DNA from 3 places in the Trichococcus shcherbakoviae genome. Region 1 is predicted to be linked to each of the others. Evidence: a T-box and tRNA genes for the amino acid it is inferred to sense, from the RefSeq annotation. Region 1 holds a T-box; the other regions hold tRNA genes.
The links. A T-box is a leader RNA that pairs with one kind of tRNA and senses whether it is charged. The one in region 1 lies ahead of tyrS (tyrosine--tRNA ligase), so its partner is inferred to be a tRNA-Tyr.
Positions count from the first base shown of each region.

Region 2: it has a tRNA-Tyr gene. The T-box ahead of tyrS (tyrosine--tRNA ligase) is inferred to sense a tRNA for this amino acid. The anticodon was not compared.
Region 3: it has a tRNA-Tyr gene. The T-box ahead of tyrS (tyrosine--tRNA ligase) is inferred to sense a tRNA for this amino acid. The anticodon was not compared.

Region 1 is NZ_OY762653.1:991,868-998,676, forward strand. Features, by position in the region: gene ACKPBX_RS04585 (RNA-guided endonuclease InsQ/TnpB family protein) at 1-248, opposite strand, end outside; gene ACKPBX_RS04590 (MerR family transcriptional regulator) at 525-1,292, opposite strand; gene ACKPBX_RS04595 (C40 family peptidase) at 1,411-2,739, opposite strand; T-box leader at 3,059-3,273, shown strand; gene tyrS (tyrosine--tRNA ligase) at 3,344-4,606, shown strand; gene ACKPBX_RS04605 (GNAT family N-acetyltransferase) at 4,608-5,147, shown strand; gene ACKPBX_RS04610 (hypothetical protein) at 5,207-5,389, opposite strand; gene ACKPBX_RS04615 (NAD(P)H-dependent oxidoreductase) at 5,410-6,114, opposite strand; gene ACKPBX_RS04620 (Gfo/Idh/MocA family protein) at 6,484-6,809, opposite strand, start outside.
Region 2 is NZ_OY762653.1:2,529,777-2,536,585, reverse strand. Features, by position in the region: gene ACKPBX_RS12020 (1-deoxy-D-xylulose-5-phosphate synthase) at 1-907, shown strand, start outside; gene ACKPBX_RS12015 (MerR family transcriptional regulator) at 1,034-1,411, opposite strand; gene ACKPBX_RS12010 (GNAT family N-acetyltransferase) at 1,515-2,003, opposite strand; tRNA gene ACKPBX_RS12005 (tRNA-Leu) at 2,123-2,206, opposite strand; tRNA gene ACKPBX_RS12000 (tRNA-Cys) at 2,245-2,315, opposite strand; tRNA gene ACKPBX_RS11995 (tRNA-Gln) at 2,339-2,410, opposite strand; tRNA gene ACKPBX_RS11990 (tRNA-His) at 2,419-2,491, opposite strand; tRNA gene ACKPBX_RS11985 (tRNA-Trp) at 2,512-2,582, opposite strand; tRNA gene ACKPBX_RS11980 (tRNA-Tyr) at 2,616-2,696, opposite strand; tRNA gene ACKPBX_RS11975 (tRNA-Phe) at 2,710-2,782, opposite strand; tRNA gene ACKPBX_RS11970 (tRNA-Asp) at 2,801-2,873, opposite strand; tRNA gene ACKPBX_RS11965 (tRNA-Val) at 2,876-2,948, opposite strand; tRNA gene ACKPBX_RS11960 (tRNA-Glu) at 2,966-3,037, opposite strand; tRNA gene ACKPBX_RS11955 (tRNA-Ser) at 3,062-3,150, opposite strand; tRNA gene ACKPBX_RS11950 (tRNA-Asn) at 3,203-3,276, opposite strand; rRNA gene rrf (5S ribosomal RNA) at 3,287-3,402, opposite strand; rRNA gene ACKPBX_RS11940 (23S ribosomal RNA) at 3,495-6,408, opposite strand; rRNA gene ACKPBX_RS11935 (16S ribosomal RNA) at 6,619-6,809, opposite strand, start outside.
Region 3 is NZ_OY762653.1:1,389,816-1,396,624, reverse strand. Features, by position in the region: rRNA gene ACKPBX_RS06645 (23S ribosomal RNA) at 1-1,454, shown strand, start outside; rRNA gene rrf (5S ribosomal RNA) at 1,547-1,662, shown strand; tRNA gene ACKPBX_RS06635 (tRNA-Asn) at 1,685-1,758, shown strand; tRNA gene ACKPBX_RS06630 (tRNA-Lys) at 1,773-1,845, shown strand; tRNA gene ACKPBX_RS06625 (tRNA-Leu) at 1,849-1,930, shown strand; tRNA gene ACKPBX_RS06620 (tRNA-Thr) at 1,942-2,017, shown strand; tRNA gene ACKPBX_RS06615 (tRNA-Gly) at 2,021-2,092, shown strand; tRNA gene ACKPBX_RS06610 (tRNA-Leu) at 2,140-2,225, shown strand; tRNA gene ACKPBX_RS06605 (tRNA-Arg) at 2,231-2,304, shown strand; tRNA gene ACKPBX_RS06600 (tRNA-Pro) at 2,324-2,397, shown strand; tRNA gene ACKPBX_RS06595 (tRNA-Ala) at 2,413-2,485, shown strand; tRNA gene ACKPBX_RS06590 (tRNA-Met) at 2,497-2,570, shown strand; tRNA gene ACKPBX_RS06585 (tRNA-Ile) at 2,585-2,658, shown strand; tRNA gene ACKPBX_RS06580 (tRNA-Ser) at 2,679-2,768, shown strand; tRNA gene ACKPBX_RS06575 (tRNA-Met) at 2,869-2,941, shown strand; tRNA gene ACKPBX_RS06570 (tRNA-Asp) at 2,962-3,037, shown strand; tRNA gene ACKPBX_RS06565 (tRNA-Gly) at 3,039-3,109, shown strand; tRNA gene ACKPBX_RS06560 (tRNA-Ile) at 3,121-3,194, shown strand; tRNA gene ACKPBX_RS06555 (tRNA-Ser) at 3,231-3,318, shown strand; tRNA gene ACKPBX_RS06550 (tRNA-Glu) at 3,346-3,417, shown strand; tRNA gene ACKPBX_RS06545 (tRNA-Val) at 3,434-3,506, shown strand; tRNA gene ACKPBX_RS06540 (tRNA-Glu) at 3,532-3,603, shown strand; tRNA gene ACKPBX_RS06535 (tRNA-Glu) at 3,705-3,776, shown strand; tRNA gene ACKPBX_RS06530 (tRNA-Glu) at 3,878-3,949, shown strand; tRNA gene ACKPBX_RS06525 (tRNA-Val) at 3,966-4,038, shown strand; tRNA gene ACKPBX_RS06520 (tRNA-Asp) at 4,041-4,113, shown strand; tRNA gene ACKPBX_RS06515 (tRNA-Phe) at 4,284-4,356, shown strand; tRNA gene ACKPBX_RS06510 (tRNA-Tyr) at 4,370-4,450, shown strand; tRNA gene ACKPBX_RS06505 (tRNA-Trp) at 4,474-4,544, shown strand; tRNA gene ACKPBX_RS06500 (tRNA-His) at 4,563-4,635, shown strand; tRNA gene ACKPBX_RS06495 (tRNA-Gln) at 4,643-4,714, shown strand; tRNA gene ACKPBX_RS06490 (tRNA-Cys) at 4,737-4,807, shown strand; tRNA gene ACKPBX_RS06485 (tRNA-Leu) at 4,847-4,930, shown strand; gene ACKPBX_RS06480 (helix-turn-helix domain-containing protein) at 4,982-6,115, opposite strand; gene ACKPBX_RS06475 (glycoside hydrolase family 43 protein) at 6,300-6,809, shown strand, end outside.

The DNA.
Region 1 (6,809 bases):
GCATCCTTGACCGCTTGTTTGACGACATTGTTGGACACGTCGTTCAGCCAGGCATATTTCTTGCGCTTCTTCATCTTGGTGATGTGCTTCCGCAGTTCATTGTCGCTGATTAATGTCCCACCGAAGCGATGGTTCATTTCCTGCATCCGGATCGTGTAGTTGTACGCCCAGCGGGCAACGCCGGCTGCTTGGTAGAGTTTGGAAGTTTCGTCTGTCACAATCAAACGGACCTTCTTAGTCAGCATCATCTCGCATCATCCCTTTCTATACGCAAAGTATAGAGGAAATGGAATCAAAAATAAAAGATTTGAATGCATTTGAGGAGATTTTTATTGACTGTTTAAAGCCTCCCTGAATTCTAAGTTCTTTGCGAATGTACGCAACTTACCGTACCATTCTACCACAAAAGTCAAGGGTTGGGGCGCGAAATTCGAAACAAGCGGTAACCTCCTGCCAACGCCTGCACCTCCGGATCCACGCAAAAAAAAACCGAAAGCAACGTTCAGCTCCCGGCCTCACCAGCGTCATTCAGCTTTTTCAGTATAGTTGTGGATCGCATCCCGCAAAAAGGCGGCGGCTCCTTTGCCTGATGCTTTGTCGTAGTATGCCGTGAATCTTTCGTCGTCGACATACATCTGGGCCAGTCCACGATGCGCTTCCGGAGAGTAGCTCGGCCAAGTATAGCTCAGCCACTGTTTATGCAACGCAGCAACAGCCAAGGCGGCTTCTCCGCCGGCATCCCCCGTAGCCATCGCTTCCGTCAGCATCGCCTGTAAGCGCGCAGCCATTTCCTGCATCGCATCAAAATCCGCTGCGCTCATTCCTGCGAATTTTTTGTTTGATGCCGCAACGGTCTTTTCGCCGTATTTTTCGCGGATTTCCTGTCCGTAGCGGGTTTCGTTCTCGTCGAGCAGCTCCTTCTTCAAGCCTTCAAATTTCTCTTTGTCGCTCATCTTTCTGCCTCCTCTTTTTTCTTCCAGCGTAGCATCGACCGTTTGGATCAGCAATTCGATTTCTGCCTTTTTTTCCAACAAAGCCTGTTTGTGCGCGACCAACGAACGTTCCGCGTCATATGCCGGATCATCCATCGCTGCTTTGATCTCTTCAAGCGAAAAGGACAATTTCTTGAAGAACAGGATCTGCTGCAGCCTGTCCACCTCTGCTTCACCGTAGATGCGGTAGCCGGAGGAACTGGTGCGTTTGGGCTTCAGCAGGCCGATTTCATCATAGAAACGCAGCGTCCTCGTGCTGACGCCGGCCAACCGGCTCAATTTTTGGATCGTATATTCCATCCTATCCCCTCCGATGATTTCATCTTACACCTTGACGCTGCGTCAAGGTCAACAATTTCCCTTCATAAACGCAAAAATCAAAAAAAGACAGCCCCGGAGGACTGTCGTGAATTTTAGATTATCTTGCAACACGTACGGCAAATGATGCGCCGGAAAGGTTGTAAGAAGAATAAGTAACTGTTTGGCCTGGTGCTGGAGCGTGGATGTATTGTCCGCCGCCTACGTAGATAGCTACGTGATAAGTCGCGCCTCTTGAACCCCAGAAAATCAAATCTCCCGCTTGTGCGGCTGATACAGCGATCTGCGTACCTGAGTTTTCTTGAGGAACTGTGTAGCCACCGATTTCGATGCCGTATGCTTCTCTGAAGACATAAGACGTGAAGCCTGAGCAGTCAAAGCCTGATGGTGTTTTTCCGCCCCATACATAAGGAACGCCGATGTATTTCGCAGCAATGGAAACAACATCGCCTGTTGGTGCTGATAACGCCGGTGTCACGACTGGTGCAGCCACAACGGGTGTGTTCACGACTGGTGCAGCTGGTGCAGCCGCTACAGGAGCAGACACAACTGGTGCACTCTCAACAACTGGTGCAGCTGCAACTGTTTGAGCAGGAGCTGCTGTCTCGGAACTTGCTACTGTGCTTGATGCAATGTCAACAGATGATGCAGCGGCAGAAGATTCTTCTGAACTTGCTTGTGCGATTGTTGCAGCTACAGTTGCTGCAGCAGCTTCAGCGGCAGCAATGGAAGCAGCCTCTGCGGCAGCGCGTTGGTCAGCCTCTTCTTTTTGCGCCAAGAACATTTCGCGGTCGGACTCAGCTGTTGCTTTTTCAGCAGCCAAAGCGGCAACTGCGCTCTCTTGTTCGATTCTCTTCACTTGCAGATCGCCTTTAAGTTGTTCCAACTCCATGGCCATTGCATTGATTTCATTTAAGTTATCTTCAGTTTTATTTTTCTTGTCCTCAACAGCTTTTTGATCCGCAACTTGCTGTTCTACCAATTCTTTATTGGCTGAAACCATTTTTGATACAACATCAATGCGGGATACTAAATCTGTGAAAGATTCCGATGCTACGATAAAGTTCAAGTAGTTTTCGTTTGAACCGTTCACTTGAACAGATCTTGCTTGCTCATCCAGTTGTTCTTCGCGTTGCGCGATGACAACTTGCAATTCGGCAATATCTTCTTGTAAAGCAACAATCTCATCTTGTGTCTTTACGCGGTTTGCCAATAGAGTCTCTGCTCTTTGTTCGGCTGCATCAACTTCTGCAGTGATTGCAGACAAGTTTTCTGCTGCTGTGTTTTGTTTGCTGTCCAAATCAGAAATTTTAGTTTCTTGCTGTTGGATTTTTGTTAAGATTTCATCTGCTTGAGCTGTAAAAGGCGTTACTATACTTGTTGCAAGGATCGTACCTGCTAATGCGATAGCCACTAATTTCTTCTTCAAGTCTAATTCCTCCACTTACATTCGATTGTCGTTAGTTATAATTCTTATATATCTTTTAACTTTTTATAGTTTTTCTTAAGATTCATCAACATAATGAATCATAACATAGTTTTTTTTCGTTTAACCCGGTTTCGTCAAGTTGTATCCTAACTGTAACATTTCTGTAAAATGACTCTCCTAATGTGTCCAAATCCGCGCCATCAGTAATATTTCATGCACCTTCCGACTTTGTAACATTCCTGTAGCATTACTTTTTTCGTTGTCACTGTTGACATCCGAAGTTTTACTGCGCTATACTTACGGCAATTAAACAATAAAAGAAAAAGCGATGAAAAAGACAGTAGAATCGGGATTTTGTCCTATAGAGAGTCAGCGGTTGGTGGAAGCTGATGCAAGCCTGGATTCGAATTACACTTTGGAGCTTTCTTATGCGTATAAGCGGCCGGCATACGATACATGTCAGAGTGGCAAAGTCTTTCCGATTCAGGATGATTCTGCAAGCTGGGTGGTACCACGATAACAATCGTCCCTGTTCAAACAAGAATTTTCTTGTCTGGACAGGGATTTTTTTGCATATAAATTTACGAGAAGAGGAATGAAGCACATGAATATCATAGACGAATTAGAATGGCGCGGCGCCATCAATCAACAAACGGACGCGGCAGGTTTGCGCAAATTAACGGAGGATGAGCAGATTGGCCTGTATTGCGGCGTTGACCCTACCGGCGACAGCCTGCATATCGGACATCTGATTCCCTTCATAGTATTGAAGAGATTCCAATTGGCAGGACACAAGCCCGTTATCCTGATCGGCGGCGCGACCGGATCGATAGGCGATCCAAGCGGAAAGAGCGAAGAAAGGGTTCTGCAATCGATGGATCAAGTCGTCGAGAATGCAAATGCTTTGACCTCTCAAATGAAGAAACTGTTTCTATCGGACAGTTCGGCTGACATCCGCCTCGTCAACAATTACGACTGGACGAAAGATTTGACACTGTTGGATTTCCTGCGCGACTTCGGCAAGAACTTCAACATCAATACGATGTTGGCGAAAGATATCGTAGCCAGCCGTCTGGACACCGGCATTTCCTTCACGGAATTCACTTACCAAATTCTCCAGTCCATGGACTTCCTGCACCTATTCCAGAATGAGGGCGTCAACCTTCAGATCGGCGGCCAAGATCAATGGGGCAACATCACTGCCGGTTTGGACCTGATCCGTAAAAAAGAAGGCGCGGAAGCAAAAGCTTTCGGTTTGACGATTCCTTTGATGTTGAAGGCGGACGGCACGAAATTCGGCAAAACTGCCGGCGGTGCTGTCTGGTTGGACCCGAAAAAAACAACGCCTTACGAGTTCTACCAATTCTGGGTGAACCAGGACGACCGCGATGTCATCAAATACCTGAAGTATTTCACTTTCCTTTCGAAGGAAGAGATCGATGCCCTGACTGAAAAAGTGGAAACAGAGCCGCACAAACGCGAAGCTCAAAAAGTTTTGGCATCCGAAATGACACGCTTCGTCCACAGCGAACAAGCTCTGGCGGACGCTCTAAAGATCACCGAAGCCCTGTTTACCGGTGAAGTGAAGGAATTGACCGCCGATGAAATCGCTGAAGGATTCAAAAATATGCCTACTTTCGAGTCCGACCTGAAAGAGCAGGAATTAGTCACTTGGCTGGTCGATCTCGGCATCGAACCGTCACGCCGCCAGTCACGCGAAGATATCCAAAACGGCGCCATCTCCATCAACGGCGATAAAGTCACGGATCTGGAATTCATCATCACTGCCGAAAATTCTTTCGAAGGCCGCTTTATCCTCGTGCGCCGAGGCAAAAAGAAATATTTCTTGGTAAAGTTGGTGGCTTGATATGACAACCCCGCAACTATTTTCGCGCGAAGCCGCACTCCGGTTGGAGCCGGTCGAAAGCATGGAGCAGATCAATGAACTTTCCCGTTTGGCCGACATCATCTGGCATGAGTACTATCTGCCGATCCTCGGTCCGGACCAAGTGACCTATATGTTGGAGAATATCCAATCCAGAGCGAACTTGGAAGAGGATATCGAAACAGGCAAATTGGATTATTTCCTCATCAAAAGCGAGGGCCAATCCGCCGGGTATCTGGCTATCCAGTTGCAGGACGACAAACTGTTCATCAGCAAGCTTTATCTGCTGCAGGAAGCCCGCGGAAAAGGCTATGCCTATCAAATTATGCAAAAAATGGTCGATTTGGCTAGCAAGGAACAGAAAAAAGTCCTTGAGCTTACCGTCAACAAATACAACGAAGGTTCGATCGCATTCTACGAAAAATACGGTTTTGTGCGAACGGAATCCATCGTCTCCCCCATCGGAGGCGGCTTCGTGATGGACGACTACGTCTACCAATATCCGCTCAAACCGGAACAATAAACAACCTAAATAGAGGACAGCCAAGCAAATGCTCAGCTGCCCTCTATTTTTTCCATTTTCTAATTCGACCACTCTTTCGGGCTCCACATCCGCCCGTCCAGTTCGCCTTCCATCTGTTCCATCCGTTGATGCTGTTCTTGGAAGAGTTTTTTCGTTTCTTGGAAGAGTGCTTTTTGCCGGTAATCCTTGCTCGCTTCCACTAAATGATCCAGCTGTTCCTGCACCCAATTTTCAGTTTCCATTGTCGTCCCCCGCTTTACCTTTACCCAAGCTGATTGCCTTCCATCTGTGCCAACGTCCACGCCAGATCATTCAAGTGCTCGCGGTTGTCCTTCAAAACGGCAAGCAGATGCTCCACCAGTTGCTGATCCGCTTCGGAAAGTCCCGCTTTCCCGAGCGACTGTAGCTGGAGTTTGAACCAATTTTCCGTTGCCGTCAGACTGGCATCGTTTTCTTTGGACAAATATTGCTGATAGCTGATCAGCAATTCTTTCTTCTTGCTGACGCTCAGATAATCGAATTTCGAAACGACGTTCGTCGGCAAGTACACCATGCCGCATTTCCTTGCCATCGCCTGAAACGGCCGGGTCAGTTCCGAAATCGTGAATCCTTCCCTGCCCCCCGCTTGGTATTCGCGTTCATTCACACCCAGGGCCAGAACGAGACCGAATTCTTTCCCCGACAGCCTGCTGCCTTCAGCTCCATAAGCGAAACCTTCAGTCAGCACGACATCCTGCCATTGCTTCAATAAAGCAGGCGAACTGTACCAATAGAACGGGAATTGGAAAATGATGCGGTCATACTGGAGCAATTGCTGTTGCTCGGCCTCCCGATCAATCTGCCCATCCGGATAAACCGATTCGAGATGGTGCCACGTCACCCCTTCAGCCGGAAGACTTTCCCACAGAAACCTTTGCGCATTCGAATCAGCCAGCGTCGGGTGGCTGACTATGATTAATGTTTGCATCCTTTCACCTCATTCACTCAATAGTTCTTCATCCGAATCATAACAAGCTGCCGGCCAGAGTTCAAGTTGCACGCTCACTCATCGCGAAACCAACAAAAAATCCCTTCCTCCGCCACCCGGATGATCCGGAAGCAAAGAAAGGGACAGCTTTTAGCTTGTGGAAAAGTATACTATTTTTAACTTTATCTTGCATCACCACAGGTGTTCCATACATTCCCAACGTGTTTCATGCATATTAAAAGATGTCCAGCGGGCCAAACCTGCCTCTCGGAAATTAGATAAATCTGACCCATTGCGCTCTACGATGCTCATTCAGGGGCAGATTTCCTAAATTTCTTTCGAGGCAGAGCGTGGTTTGTCCCGCTTTTCTTATAGGTTTGCAGTAATGTTCAGCGCTTGTTCCTGCGCTTTCAGGCATAATTCCTGCGCCTTGAAGATGTGTTCTTGCGTCATCGCATTTTCGGTGCGGTTGATGCAGTCCAAAATCATTTCTCCGAAGAACGGGAAGCCGACTTCACCAGTCAAGGAGTAGTGCTCCTCGCCGTCCTTCGTCACCAGGAAGAGGTGATCGCCGGTCTGCTCAGTCGCCACGTTGATGTATTTGCGGATTTCGATGGTTCCTTCCGTTCCGGTGATGAATGTACGGCCGTCACCCCATGTTCCGAGTCCATCCGGTGTGAACCAATCGACTTTGA
Region 2 (6,809 bases), 1.4 Mb from region 1:
TTCCATCATCATGGATCATCTGATCAAAAAGGTCGATGAGGATGAAATGAAACTGGCTGCCATCAATGCGGCCATCCCGGGAATGTTCGGCCTGAAAGCCTTCCAAGCCGCGCATCCGGAGCATTATTTCGATGTCGGCATCGCCGAAGGCCACTCGATCACATTCGCCGCAGGACTGGCTTCCCAAGGCGTCAAACCGGTCGTTTTCCACTCGAGCACCTTCCTGCAGCGAGCCTATGACCAGTTGTCGCACGATCTGGCCATCAATGAATTGCCGGCCGTACTGATCATCAGCGGCGGGAAGATCTCAAGCGGGGCGGTGACGCATAACGGACTGTTCGACATTCCATTGATCAAGAGCATCCCTAATTTCAACTATCTTGCGCCGACAAGCAAGGAAGAACTGCTTGCGATGCTGGATTGGGCGCTGCAACAGGAAAAAGGGCCGATTGCCATCCGATTGCCGAACGGACCGGTCGTCTCCAGAGAAAATACACTGGCTGACTTCCAATCGCCAACTTATGAAATAATCCGCAAAGGCAAAAAAGTTGCAGTCTTGGCGCTCAGTTCTTTCCTTTCTCTCGGCGAACGAGTCGCTGAGCAAATGAAGGCTGCAACCGGTGAGGACATCACCGTGATCAATCCGCGCTCCATCACCGAGGTCGATGCAGATACGCTGAAGGAACTGGAAGCCACCCATGACTTGGTCGTCACGCTCGAGGACGGTTCATTGGCTGGTGGCTTCGGTGAGCAGATTGCTTCTTTCTATGGTGCTTCTGCTGTCAAAGTTTTGAATTTCGGCGCGAAAAAAGAATTTACCGACAATGTTCCGCTCGAAACGCTTTATGAGCAGTTCCATCTGACGCCTGAATTGATTGTAAAAGACATCTTGGACACATTGGCCTAGGCTGATTTTGTTGGCATAATGAGAAAACCATCCAAGCGGACGTTTAACTGTCCGCTTGGATGGTTTTTGTTTTATCGAAAATCATTCTGTTCGGTTACCGGATCTTCAGTCGGAACAAAAATCACCTCAATGGGCCAGGGTCTCTTCAGAATCCCGCAGCGTGCCTTCGAAGCTTTTGATTTTTCCGTTCAGCCTCTCGATCGTTTCACTGATTTCCTTCTGTTTGGCAATCAGTTGATCTCTTTCCCTGATCAAAATATTTTTGCGCGCTTCATCGGACTGCTCCCCATTTCTGAACAAGGTCGTATATTCAATCAGCGACTCGACCGACATCCCGGCACTGCGCATGCATTTAATAAAATCAATCCAACCAAGATCGTCCTTTTGGTAATCCCGTACACCGCCATTTTTGCGGGTAACTGGCGGGATCAGGCCCTCACTTTCATAATAACGCAGTGTTGCAGCTGTGAGCCCGGAAATTTTTGCAGCTTCAGAGATATTCATATGCTATCACCCTTTCTCTCGAATACAGTATACAACAAATGGAAAAGAGTAGCGCCAACAGAAGTCTGTCTGGGTATTCCATATCCACTTGCGCGATTTCCACTCAGGTCAATTCCAAATAAAACGGAATGATGTCCATAAAAGTGTCGTCATCCATTTTAAAGCCACCCGGAATGGTCCCCAACTCTTTGAAGCCCAGCTTTTTATAAAGGCTGATCGCACCCTTATTGTTGGCGACTACAGCATTGAACTGCATGATACGGAATCCAGCCGCTTTAGCCATCTCCAACGAATGCACCACAAGATTTTCGCCAATGCGCTTCCCTCTTTGATCAGCTTTAACAGCGTAAGAGGCATTCGCAATGTGACCGCAACGTCCTATATTGTTGGGATGAAGAATATACAAACCAACTATCGCGCCATCTTCTTCCGCCACGCCGGTAAAAGACTGTTCCGCGAAAAAGGCTGCCGCTTCCTCCAATGATAAGCCGTTTTCTTGTGGAAAATACTGACCTTCCATGACGACATGATTCCAAATTTTGGTCATTTCCCCCAAATCATTTTCGCTATATTTTCTGACAACGATATCCATCACCCTACCCACTTTCGCATGTAAATTCACTGGTTATATTATAACCCAAACTACGATTCGCTATGCAAAAAAAATAAGCCTGCAACGATGAAATCATCGTTACAGGTTTATTTGTCTGATACCGGCGGCCGGGGTCGAACCGGCACGCCCTTGCGGGCACTGGATTTTGAGTCCAGCGCGTCTGCCAATTCCGCCACGCCGGCATGATAATAAATTAATTACGATAGATCACCTATCGGAAAGGCGGTAACCGGATTTGAACCGGTGATAGAGGTTTTGCAGACCTGTGCCTTACCACTTGGCTATACCGCCGAGATGTTGCTATTTGAAAAAAACTGGGCTAGCTGGATTCGAACCAACGAATGACAGAGTCAAAGTCTGTTGCCTTACCGCTTGGCGATAGCCCAATAAAGAGGGCGACCGATGGGAATTGAACCCACGAGTGCCGGATCCACAAACCGGTGCGTTAACCACTTCGCCACGATCGCCATGATATTAATTTAAAAAACAGGGGTAGTAGGACTTGAACCCACACTGACGGTTTTGGAGACCGTAGTTCTACCTTTAAACTATACCCCTATGGAACAAATTTGAAATTTAATCCAAAAAAAATGGAGGGAGGCAGATTCGAACTGCCGAACCCGAAAGAGCGGATTTACAGTCCGCCGCGTTTAGCCACTTCGCTATCCCTCCAACATATAAAAAATGGTCCGAGACGGATTCGAACCGCCGACACCTTGAGCTTCAATCAAGTGCTCTACCAACTGAGCTATCAGACCAAAATAAAATTTAAAAAACGGCTCCGACGGGATTTGAACCCGCGATCTCCTGCGTGACAGGCAGGCATGTTGACCCCTACACCACGGAACCAATGGAGGTTGACGGGATCGAACCGCCGACATTCTGCTTGTAAGGCAGACGCTCTCCCAGCTGAGCTAAACCTCCATAATGCTGGTAATAAATGATCCGTACGGGAATCGAACCCGTGTTACCGCCGTGAAAGGGCGGTGTCTTAACCGCTTGACCAACGGACCAAGATATTTATTATACTGGGAATACGGAGAGTAAGGGATTCGAACCCTTGAGACAGTTTAACCCGCCTACACGATTTCCAATCGTGCTCCTTCGGCCGCTCGGACAACTCTCCAAGTTCCGATAAAATCTTATTCATATCAAATGCATGAGACTAAACCGAAAAACTCCGCAAGTAGGACTCGAACCTACGACATCATGATTAACAGTCATGCGCTACTACCAACTGAGCTATTGCGGAAAAACAAAAAGCGCGGCAACGTCCTACTCTCACAAAGGGAAACCCTTCACTACAATCGGCGCTAAGAAGCTTAACTTCTGTGTTCGAGATGGGAACAGGTGTGACCTTCTTGCCATCGTCACCGCACATTTTTCAAGAGAACGTTGTTCTCTCAAAACTGAATCTACAAAATTAAAGGGAACCCGAAAACACCGCTTGAGTTTTCTTCTTTTTAAAAATTGGTTAAGTCCTCGACCGATTAGTATTGGTCCGCTCCATACATCGCTGTACTTCCACTCCCAACCTATCTACCTGATCATCTCTCAGGGGTCTTACTCACTTAAAGTGATGGGAAATCTCATCTTGAGGGGGGCTTCACGCTTAGATGCTTTCAGCGTTTATCCCGTCCACACATAGCTACCCAGCGATGCTCTTGGCAGAACAACTGGTACACCAGCGGTGTGTCCATCCCGGTCCTCTCGTACTAAGGACAGCTCCTCTCAAATTTCCAACGCCCGCGACGGATAGGGACCGAACTGTCTCACGACGTTCTGAACCCAGCTCGCGTACCGCTTTAATGGGCGAACAGCCCAACCCTTGGGACCGACTACAGCCCCAGGATGCGATGAGCCGACATCGAGGTGCCAAACCTCCCCGTCGATGTGAACTCTTGGGGGAGATAAGCCTGTTATCCCCAGGGTAGCTTTTATCCGTTGAGCGATGGCCCTTCCATGCGGAACCACCGGATCACTAAGCCCGACTTTCGTCCCTGCTCGACTTGTAGGTCTCGCAGTCAAGCTCCCTTCTGCCTTTACACTCTACGAATGATTTCCAACCATTCTGAGGGAACCTTTGGGCGCCTCCGTTACATTTTTGGAGGCGACCGCCCCAGTCAAACTGCCCGTCTGACACTGTCTCCCTGCTCGCTAAGAGCAGCGGGTTAGAGTGGTCATATCACAAGGGTAGTATCCCACCGTTGCCTCCTCCGAGACTGGCGTCCCGGTATCATTGGCTCCTACCTATCCTGTACATGTGATACAAACACGCAATATCAAACTGCAGTAAAGCTCCATGGGGTCTTTCCGTCCTGTCGCGGGTAACCAGCATCTTCACTGGTACTATAATTTCACCGAGTCTCTCGTTGAGACAGTGCCCAAATCGTTACGCCTTTCGTGCGGGTCGGAACTTACCCGACAAGGAATTTCGCTACCTTAGGACCGTTATAGTTACGGCCGCCGTTTACTGGGGCTTCAATTCAAAGCTTCGCTTGCGCTAACCTCTCCTCTTAACCTTCCAGCACCGGGCAGGCGTCAGCCCCTATACGTCATCTTTCGATTTTGCAGAGACCTGTGTTTTTGATAAACAGTCGCTTGGGCCTATTCACTGCGGCTGACCTTGCGGTCAGCACCCCTTCTCCCGAAGTTACGGGGTCATTTTGCCGAGTTCCTTAACGAGAGTTCTCTCGCACACCTTAGGATTCTCTCCTCAACTACCTGTGTCGGTTTGCGGTACGGGCAGTTACTTTCTCACTAGAAGCTTTTCTTGGCAGTGTGACATCAGGAACTTCGCTACTAAATTTCGCTCCCCATCACAACTTGTCCTTGAGAGAAAAAGCATTTCACTCGTTCTCAGACTTGTTGCTTGGACACACATTTCCGATCGTGTGCATTCCTTAGCCTCCTGCGTCCCTCCATCGCTCAAACAAAAGCAACTGGTACAGGAATATCAACCTGTTGTCCATCGCCTACGCCTATCGGCCTCAGCTTAGGTCCCGACTAACCCTGGGAGGACGAGCCTTCCCCAGGAAACCTTAGTTATTCGGTGGACGGGATTCTCACCCGTCTTGCGCTACTCATACCGGCATTCTCACTTCTAAGCGCTCCACCAGTCCTCACGATCTGGCTTCGATGCCCTTAGAACGCTCTCCTACCACGGAACCCGAAGGTTCCATCCACAGCTTCGGTGATCTGTTTAGCCCCGGTAAATTTTCGGCGCAGGGTCACTCGACTAGTGAGCTATTACGCACTCTTTAAATGATGGCTGCTTCTGAGCCAACATCCTAGTTGTCTGTGCAACCCCACATCCTTTTCCACTTAACAGATACTTTGGGACCTTAGCTGGTGGTCTGGGCTGTTTCCCTTTTGACTACGGATCTTATCACTCGCAGTCTGACTCCCGGATCTAAATCAATGGCATTCGGAGTTTATCTGAATTCGGTAACCCGAGAAGGGCCCCTAGTCCAAACAGTGCTCTACCTCCATGATTCGCATATCCGAGGCTAGCCCTAAAGCTATTTCGGAGAGAACCAGCTATCTCCAAGTTCGATTGGAATTTCTCCGCTACCCACACCTCATCCCCGCACTTTTCAACGTGCGTGGGTTCGGTCCTCCAGTGCGTATTACCGCACCTTCAACCTGGACATGGGTAGGTCACTTGGTTTCGGGTCTACGACCTCATACTTATTCGCCCTATTCAGACTCGCTTTCGCTGCGGCTCCGTCTTTTCAACTTAACCTCGCATGAAATCGTAACTCGCCGGTCCATTCTACAAAAGGTACGCCATCACCCATTAACGGGCTTTGACTACTTGTAGGCACACGGTTTCAGGTACTGTTTCACTCCCCTTCCGGGGTGCTTTTCACCTTTCCCTCACGGTACTGGTTCACTATCGGTCACTAGGGAGTATTTAGCCTTGGGAGATGGTCCTCCCGGATTCCGACGGAATTTCTCGTGTTCCGCCGTACTCAGGATACTGGTAGAGCTGATTTGGATTTCGCATACGGGGCTATTACCCTATGTTGCGCAACTTTCCAGTTGGCTTCTGCTATCCATTGCAGTCTCATGTCCCAGTCCTACAACCCCAAAGAGCAAGCTCTTTGGTTTGGGCTTTTCCCGTTTCGCTCGCCGCTACTAAGGGAATCGAATTTTCTTTCTCTTCCTGCAGGTAATGAGATGTTTCAGTTCCCTGCGTGTTCCTCGATACACCTATGTATTCAGTGTAACGTAATATCCTATCAAAGATATTGGGTTGCCCCATTCGGAAATCTCCGGATCAAAGCTTACTTACAGCTCCCCGGAGCATATCGGTGTTAGTCCCGTCCTTCATCGGCTCCTAGTGCCTAGGCATCCACCGTGCGCCCTTATTCACTTAACCTATGGTTAAGCTCGCCATTGCTGGCTTGCTAACTTATTTCGTTAAAAACTCATTTAAGTTAACTTAAAACGCGGTAAAATGTTTAGGTTTCTTACTTTATTTTTGTAGTATTCAGTTTTCAAAGAACAAATTTTCTTGCTTGAGAGATTGATCTCTCAAAACTGAACAAAGAATGATTGAACCAAGCAAGGATTCCATTATATTCCTTAGAAAGGAGGTGATCCAGCCGCACCTTCCGATACGGCTACCTTGTTACGACTTCACCCCAATCATCTGTCCCACCTTAGGCGGCTGGCTCCAAAAAGGTTACCTCACCGACTTCGGGTGTTACAAACTCTCGTGGTGTGACGGGCGGTGTGTACAAGACCCGGGAACGTATTCACCGCGGCGTGCTGATCCGC
Region 3 (6,809 bases), 400 kb from region 1:
TGGAGGGACGCAGGAGGCTAAGGAATGCACACGATCGGAAATGTGTGTCCAAGCAACAAGTCTGAGAACGAGTGAAATGCTTTTTCTCTCAAGGACAAGTTGTGATGGGGAGCGAAATTTAGTAGCGAAGTTCCTGATGTCACACTGCCAAGAAAAGCTTCTAGTGAGAAAGTAACTGCCCGTACCGCAAACCGACACAGGTAGTTGAGGAGAGAATCCTAAGGTGTGCGAGAGAACTCTCGTTAAGGAACTCGGCAAAATGACCCCGTAACTTCGGGAGAAGGGGTGCTGACCGCAAGGTCAGCCGCAGTGAATAGGCCCAAGCGACTGTTTATCAAAAACACAGGTCTCTGCAAAATCGAAAGATGACGTATAGGGGCTGACGCCTGCCCGGTGCTGGAAGGTTAAGAGGAGAGGTTAGCGCAAGCGAAGCTTTGAATTGAAGCCCCAGTAAACGGCGGCCGTAACTATAACGGTCCTAAGGTAGCGAAATTCCTTGTCGGGTAAGTTCCGACCCGCACGAAAGGCGTAACGATTTGGGCACTGTCTCAACGAGAGACTCGGTGAAATTATAGTACCAGTGAAGATGCTGGTTACCCGCGACAGGACGGAAAGACCCCATGGAGCTTTACTGCAGTTTGATATTGCGTGTTTGTATCACATGTACAGGATAGGTAGGAGCCAATGATACCGGGACGCCAGTCTCGGAGGAGGCAACGGTGGGATACTACCCTTGTGATATGACCACTCTAACCCGCTGCTCTTAGCGAGCAGGGAGACAGTGTCAGACGGGCAGTTTGACTGGGGCGGTCGCCTCCAAAAATGTAACGGAGGCGCCCAAAGGTTCCCTCAGAATGGTTGGAAATCATTCGTAGAGTGTAAAGGCAGAAGGGAGCTTGACTGCGAGACCTACAAGTCGAGCAGGGACGAAAGTCGGGCTTAGTGATCCGGTGGTTCCGCATGGAAGGGCCATCGCTCAACGGATAAAAGCTACCCTGGGGATAACAGGCTTATCTCCCCCAAGAGTTCACATCGACGGGGAGGTTTGGCACCTCGATGTCGGCTCATCGCATCCTGGGGCTGTAGTCGGTCCCAAGGGTTGGGCTGTTCGCCCATTAAAGCGGTACGCGAGCTGGGTTCAGAACGTCGTGAGACAGTTCGGTCCCTATCCGTCGCGGGCGTTGGAAATTTGAGAGGAGCTGTCCTTAGTACGAGAGGACCGGGATGGACACACCGCTGGTGTACCAGTTGTTCTGCCAAGAGCATCGCTGGGTAGCTATGTGTGGACGGGATAAACGCTGAAAGCATCTAAGCGTGAAGCCCCCCTCAAGATGAGATTTCCCATCACTTTAAGTGAGTAAGACCCCTGAGAGATGATCAGGTAGATAGGTTGGGAGTGGAAGTACAGCGATGTATGGAGCGGACCAATACTAATCGGTCGAGGACTTAACCAATTTTTAAAAAGAAGAAAACTCAAGCGGTGTTTTCGGGTTCCCTTTAATTTTGTAGATTCAGTTTTGAGAGAACAACGTTCTCTTGAAAAATGTGCGGTGACGATGGCAAGAAGGTCACACCTGTTCCCATCTCGAACACAGAAGTTAAGCTTCTTAGCGCCGATTGTAGTGAAGGGTTTCCCTTTGTGAGAGTAGGACGTTGCCGCGCTTTTTTTTGTATACAGAATTATTCCGCAATAGCTCAGTTGGTAGTAGCGCATGACTGTTAATCATGATGTCGTAGGTTCGAGTCCTACTTGCGGAGTTTTTTCTTAAGATGAGTTATTAGCTCAGTTGGTAGAGCATCTGACTTTTAATCAGAGGGTCGCAGGTTCGAGCCCTGCATAACTCATTTGCGGGTGTGGCGGAATTGGCAGACGCACTAGATTTAGGATCTAGCGCCGCAAGGCGTGGGGGTTCAAGTCCCTTCACCCGCATAATTTAATACGCCGGCTTAGCTCAGTTGGTAGAGCATCTGATTTGTAATCAGAGGGTCGAGGGTTCGAATCCTTTAGCCGGCACCATTCGCGGAAGTAGTTCAGTGGTAGAACATCACCTTGCCAAGGTGGGGGTCGCGGGTTCGAACCCCGTCTTCCGCTTTCATAAGGACTATGCCAGACCTTATGATTGCAACAAACAGTAACATGCCGGGGTGGCGGAACTGGCAGACGCACAGGACTTAAAATCCTGCGGTGAGTGATCACCGTATCGGTTCGATTCCGATTCTCGGCATTTAGGCACCCATAGCTCAATTGGATAGAGTACTTGACTACGAATCAAGCGGTTACAGGTTCGACTCCTGTTGGGTGCATTTTTTAATATTTTTCAAACGGGAAGTAGCTCAGCTTGGTAGAGCACTTGGTTTGGGACCAAGGGGTCGCAGGTTCGAATCCTGTCTTCCCGATTTAAAAATCTTCACGGGGCCTTAGCTCAGCTGGGAGAGCGCCTGCCTTGCACGCAGGAGGTCAGCGGTTCGATCCCGCTAGGCTCCATTTTTCATTTTGGCGGTGTAGCTCAGATGGCTAGAGCATCCGGTTCATACCCGGAAGGTCATGGGTTCGACCCCCTTCGCCGCTATTATACCTTGCTTCGGACCTTTAGCTCAGTTGGTTAGAGCAGACGGCTCATAACCGTCCGGTCGCAGGTTCGAGTCCTGCAAGGTCCATGAAAAACTTATCAGCTTATGGAGGATTACCCAAGTCCGGCTGAAGGGAACGGTCTTGAAAACCGTCAGGCGTGTAAAAGCGCGCAAGGGTTCGAATCCCTTATCCTCCTTTAGTGGCCTCAGGCCATTGTATTGTCATGGCTGTTGGCGCTTTAGCGACATTACAGACATGAAACACTTGAGCGTAAGCTCACAGTGTTTCCTTATTATCGCGGGGTGGAGCAGTTGGCAGCTCGCCGGGCTCATAACCCGGAGGTCACAGGTTCAAGTCCTGTCCCCGCAATTGTTTTCTTTTTAACGCATGGTTCCGTGGTGTAGGGGTCAACATGCCTGCCTGTCACGCAGGAGATCGCGGGTTCAAATCCCGTCGGAGCCGCCATGCGGGTGTAGTTTAGTGGTAAAACCCCAGCCTTCCAAGCTGATGTCGGGAGTTCGATTCTCCTCACCCGCTTTTTTTAAGAAGGGCCTATAGCTCAGCTGGTTAGAGCGCACGCCTGATAAGCGTGAGGTCGATGGTTCGAGTCCATTTAGGCCCATTGATAAAGCATACAGATAGTGGAGTTCTCTTTTAAGGGGAAGTACTCAAGTGGCTGAAGAGGCGCCCCTGCTAAGGGTGTAGGTCGTTAACGCGGCGCGAGGGTTCAAATCCCTCCTTCTCCGTAGCTTTATCGCAAAGAATAAAAGCATGGTCCGTTGGTCAAGCGGTTAAGACACCGCCCTTTCACGGCGGTAACACGGGTTCGATTCCCGTACGGATCATTATTTCCAGTATTATGGAGGTTTAGCTCAGCTGGGAGAGCGTCTGCCTTACAAGCAGAATGTCGGCGGTTCGATCCCGTCAACCTCCATTGCATTATTTATTTTCAATCTTATGGTCCGTTGGTCAAGCGGTTAAGACACCGCCCTTTCACGGCGGTAACACGGGTTCGATTCCCGTACGGATCATCATCCTAACTGTTGCGGCGCTAGCTGTTTAACTGACAGGATACCAATGGACGTCAGTTCCAATCAATCAATCTCCATCTTAACAATATTTTCAACCTTACGGTCCGTTGGTCAAGCGGTTAAGACACCGCCCTTTCACGGCGGTAACACGGGTTCGATTCCCGTACGGATCATCATCCTAACTGTTGCGGCGCTAGCTGCTTAGCGGACAGGATATGAATGGAGCTCAGCTCCATCCAATCAATCTTCATCTTAATAATATTTTCAACCTTATGGTCCGTTGGTCAAGCGGTTAAGACACCGCCCTTTCACGGCGGTAACACGGGTTCGATTCCCGTACGGATCATTGTTTCCAGCATTATGGAGGTTTAGCTCAGCTGGGAGAGCGTCTGCCTTACAAGCAGAATGTCGGCGGTTCGATCCCGTCAACCTCCATTGGTTCCGTGGTGTAGGGGTCAACATGCCTGCCTGTCACGCAGGAGATCGCGGGTTCAAATCCCGTCGGAGCCGTTTTACTTTCTGAAAAGTGTGCTATACTTCTTACAAGATGTCTAGCTTCACGGGTTAGCCCTTCGGAATTTAGATAAATCGTACCTATTGTGATCTACGATGCTCATACGGAACGATTTCCTAAAATTCTTTCAGGCTGAATGAACCCGTTCCGCTTTTCTTAATATTTTGGTCTGATAGCTCAGTTGGTAGAGCACTTGATTGAAGCTCAAGGTGTCGGCGGTTCGAATCCGTCTCGGACCATTTTTTATATGATGGAGGGATAGCGAAGTGGCTAAACGCGGCGGACTGTAAATCCGCTCTTTCGGGTTCGGCAGTTCGAATCTGCCTCCCTCCATTTTTTAAAAGCTTACTCTGAATAGGGGTATAGTTTAAAGGTAGAACAACGGTCTCCAAAACCGTCGGTGTGGGTTCAAGTCCTACTACCCCTGTATCAACATTATATTATGGCGATTGTGGCGAAGTGGTTAACGCACCGGTTTGTGGATCCGGCATTCGTGGGTTCAATTCCCATCAGTCGCCCTCTTATTGGGCTATCGCCAAGCGGTAAGGCAACAGACTTTGACTCTGTCATTCGTTGGTTCGAATCCAGCTAGCCCAGTTTTTTTAAATAGTAACACCTCGGCGGTATAGCCAAGTGGTAAGGCACAGGTCTGCAAAACCTCTATCACCGGTTCAAATCCGGTTACCGCCTTTCCATGAGTAAGATGGAAAATTGCATTCTTCATATCATGCCGGCGTGGCGGAATTGGCAGACGCGCTGGACTCAAAATCCAGTGCCCGCAAGGGCGTGCCGGTTCGACCCCGGCCGCCGGTATATTTGATACATCAACGTTTTCGGACGTTTGATGTATCTTTTTTTTGTACTTTAATGAGAGTAATCATCATTTTCAAAATTTGATTGTATTTTTTTTCGGTATTGTATGGGTGAAAGATTAAATTCATCTTTGAAACAGCGAGAGAAATGGTCAGTAGAGTTGTATCCGACGGATTCGCTAATTTCTGATATTTTTTTCTCAGAATACTTCAGTAATAGCACTGCATTATCCACTTTATACTTGTTTACAATTTCATTATAGGAAGATCCCGTCAATCTTTTTATCTGTTTGCCTAAGTATGCCGCATCATAGTTGAATTTTTCAGCTAGAAATTGCAACGATACCGATTGGTAGTTATTTTTAATGTATGCCAATATGGGGGTGATTTGCGATGAAATCGTGTTTGTTGGTTTGAAGTACAAATAGGTATTGCTAAAATTTCGTAACACTTCATTCAAAAATATATTGATGTAGCTGCAGCAAACGGCATTTGCATTCGGTTCATTGGAGTGGGATTCAATAAAAATATTCTTGATGATCTCGCAAAATTTCTCACTAGGAGGAACTATAAACAGCAAGTAATTTTTATTGGAAGTGTATAAACTATTGTGAAAGAATTGAGACAGTAGGCTATCATAACGTAAGATATCAAAAAATGAAGTGTGGAATGTACTTTTTTTGATTACTATACAGATTATGATACTTTGATCATCTGCTTCTATAGTGTGGTTTGTTTCGGGAGCAATGATACACAGTTCGCCTTCACTCATTGTTCTGGTTTCTCCGACACATTCAAATTTCATACTACCTTTTAAAACATAGTTTATTTCGAAATAATTATGACTATGAGTGTGAGCTGCTTCATTATAAAAATGAAGCAATATTTTTGCATCCCTGTCAGAGAAAATGAAGTAGTCCTCAGATACATTTGTTGTCAATCTTTTTGGATCACGGATGATCGGCGAGATATCAATAGTGTTTTCTGAAAAAATATGCACTAACTGCTCGCTATCGGATACGTCCCAACTAGAAAAATCTGGTGTAAACGGAATTGTAGATGTTTTATTTGCCATATATATAGATTGAATTGCTTTAACAACTTCCGTATTCTTTTCAAACTCTAAAAAATACTCAGTCAAATAATCTTGAACAAAACAATAAGGTGTGTAAATACTTTTCTTCACCGCAGATCACTCATTTCTTAACTTCTGTAACGAATAATGACTAATTTTGTCGGATTATCCTCTAAAATAAACATTATCACATGAGTTGAATGCGATTACAATATAAGTATATCGATTGATTGTATATGGAGCATCAAAGATGAATTTTATCGGATACTTAAATCTGTATGAAGGAAGGCCACACATGAAAACTGAAGAGATTATCATCAGAGACCCTTATGTTTTGTTGCATGAAGACAAATATTATCTTTACGAAACACGGAGTAAAAGTTGTTGGGGTGAAATGGATGGATTTGATTGCTACGTCAGTGCTGATTTAGACAATTGGGAAGGGCCCTTTGAAATATTCCGTAAAGAAGAGAATTTCTGGGCAGATCAAAGTTATTGGGCACCCGAATGCTATCACAAAGAGGGGAGTTTCTATCTGGTAGCTACATTAGGAGCAGAAAACAGAAAGAAATCAGTGAATCTATTAAAAGCTGATTCGCCATTAGGTCCCTTTCATTATTGTTCCCAATTGACCTCCTCAGATCGAGAATGTATTGATGGAACGATTTATGAAGAGCATGGATATGGGTATTTGGTTTATTCGAATACGTTGCAGGATACAATAACTGGCGATATGTGCGCCATCCAACTCTCCGATGATTGGGAATCCACTATTGGAGATCCTTTTAAACTATTCGCTGCTAAC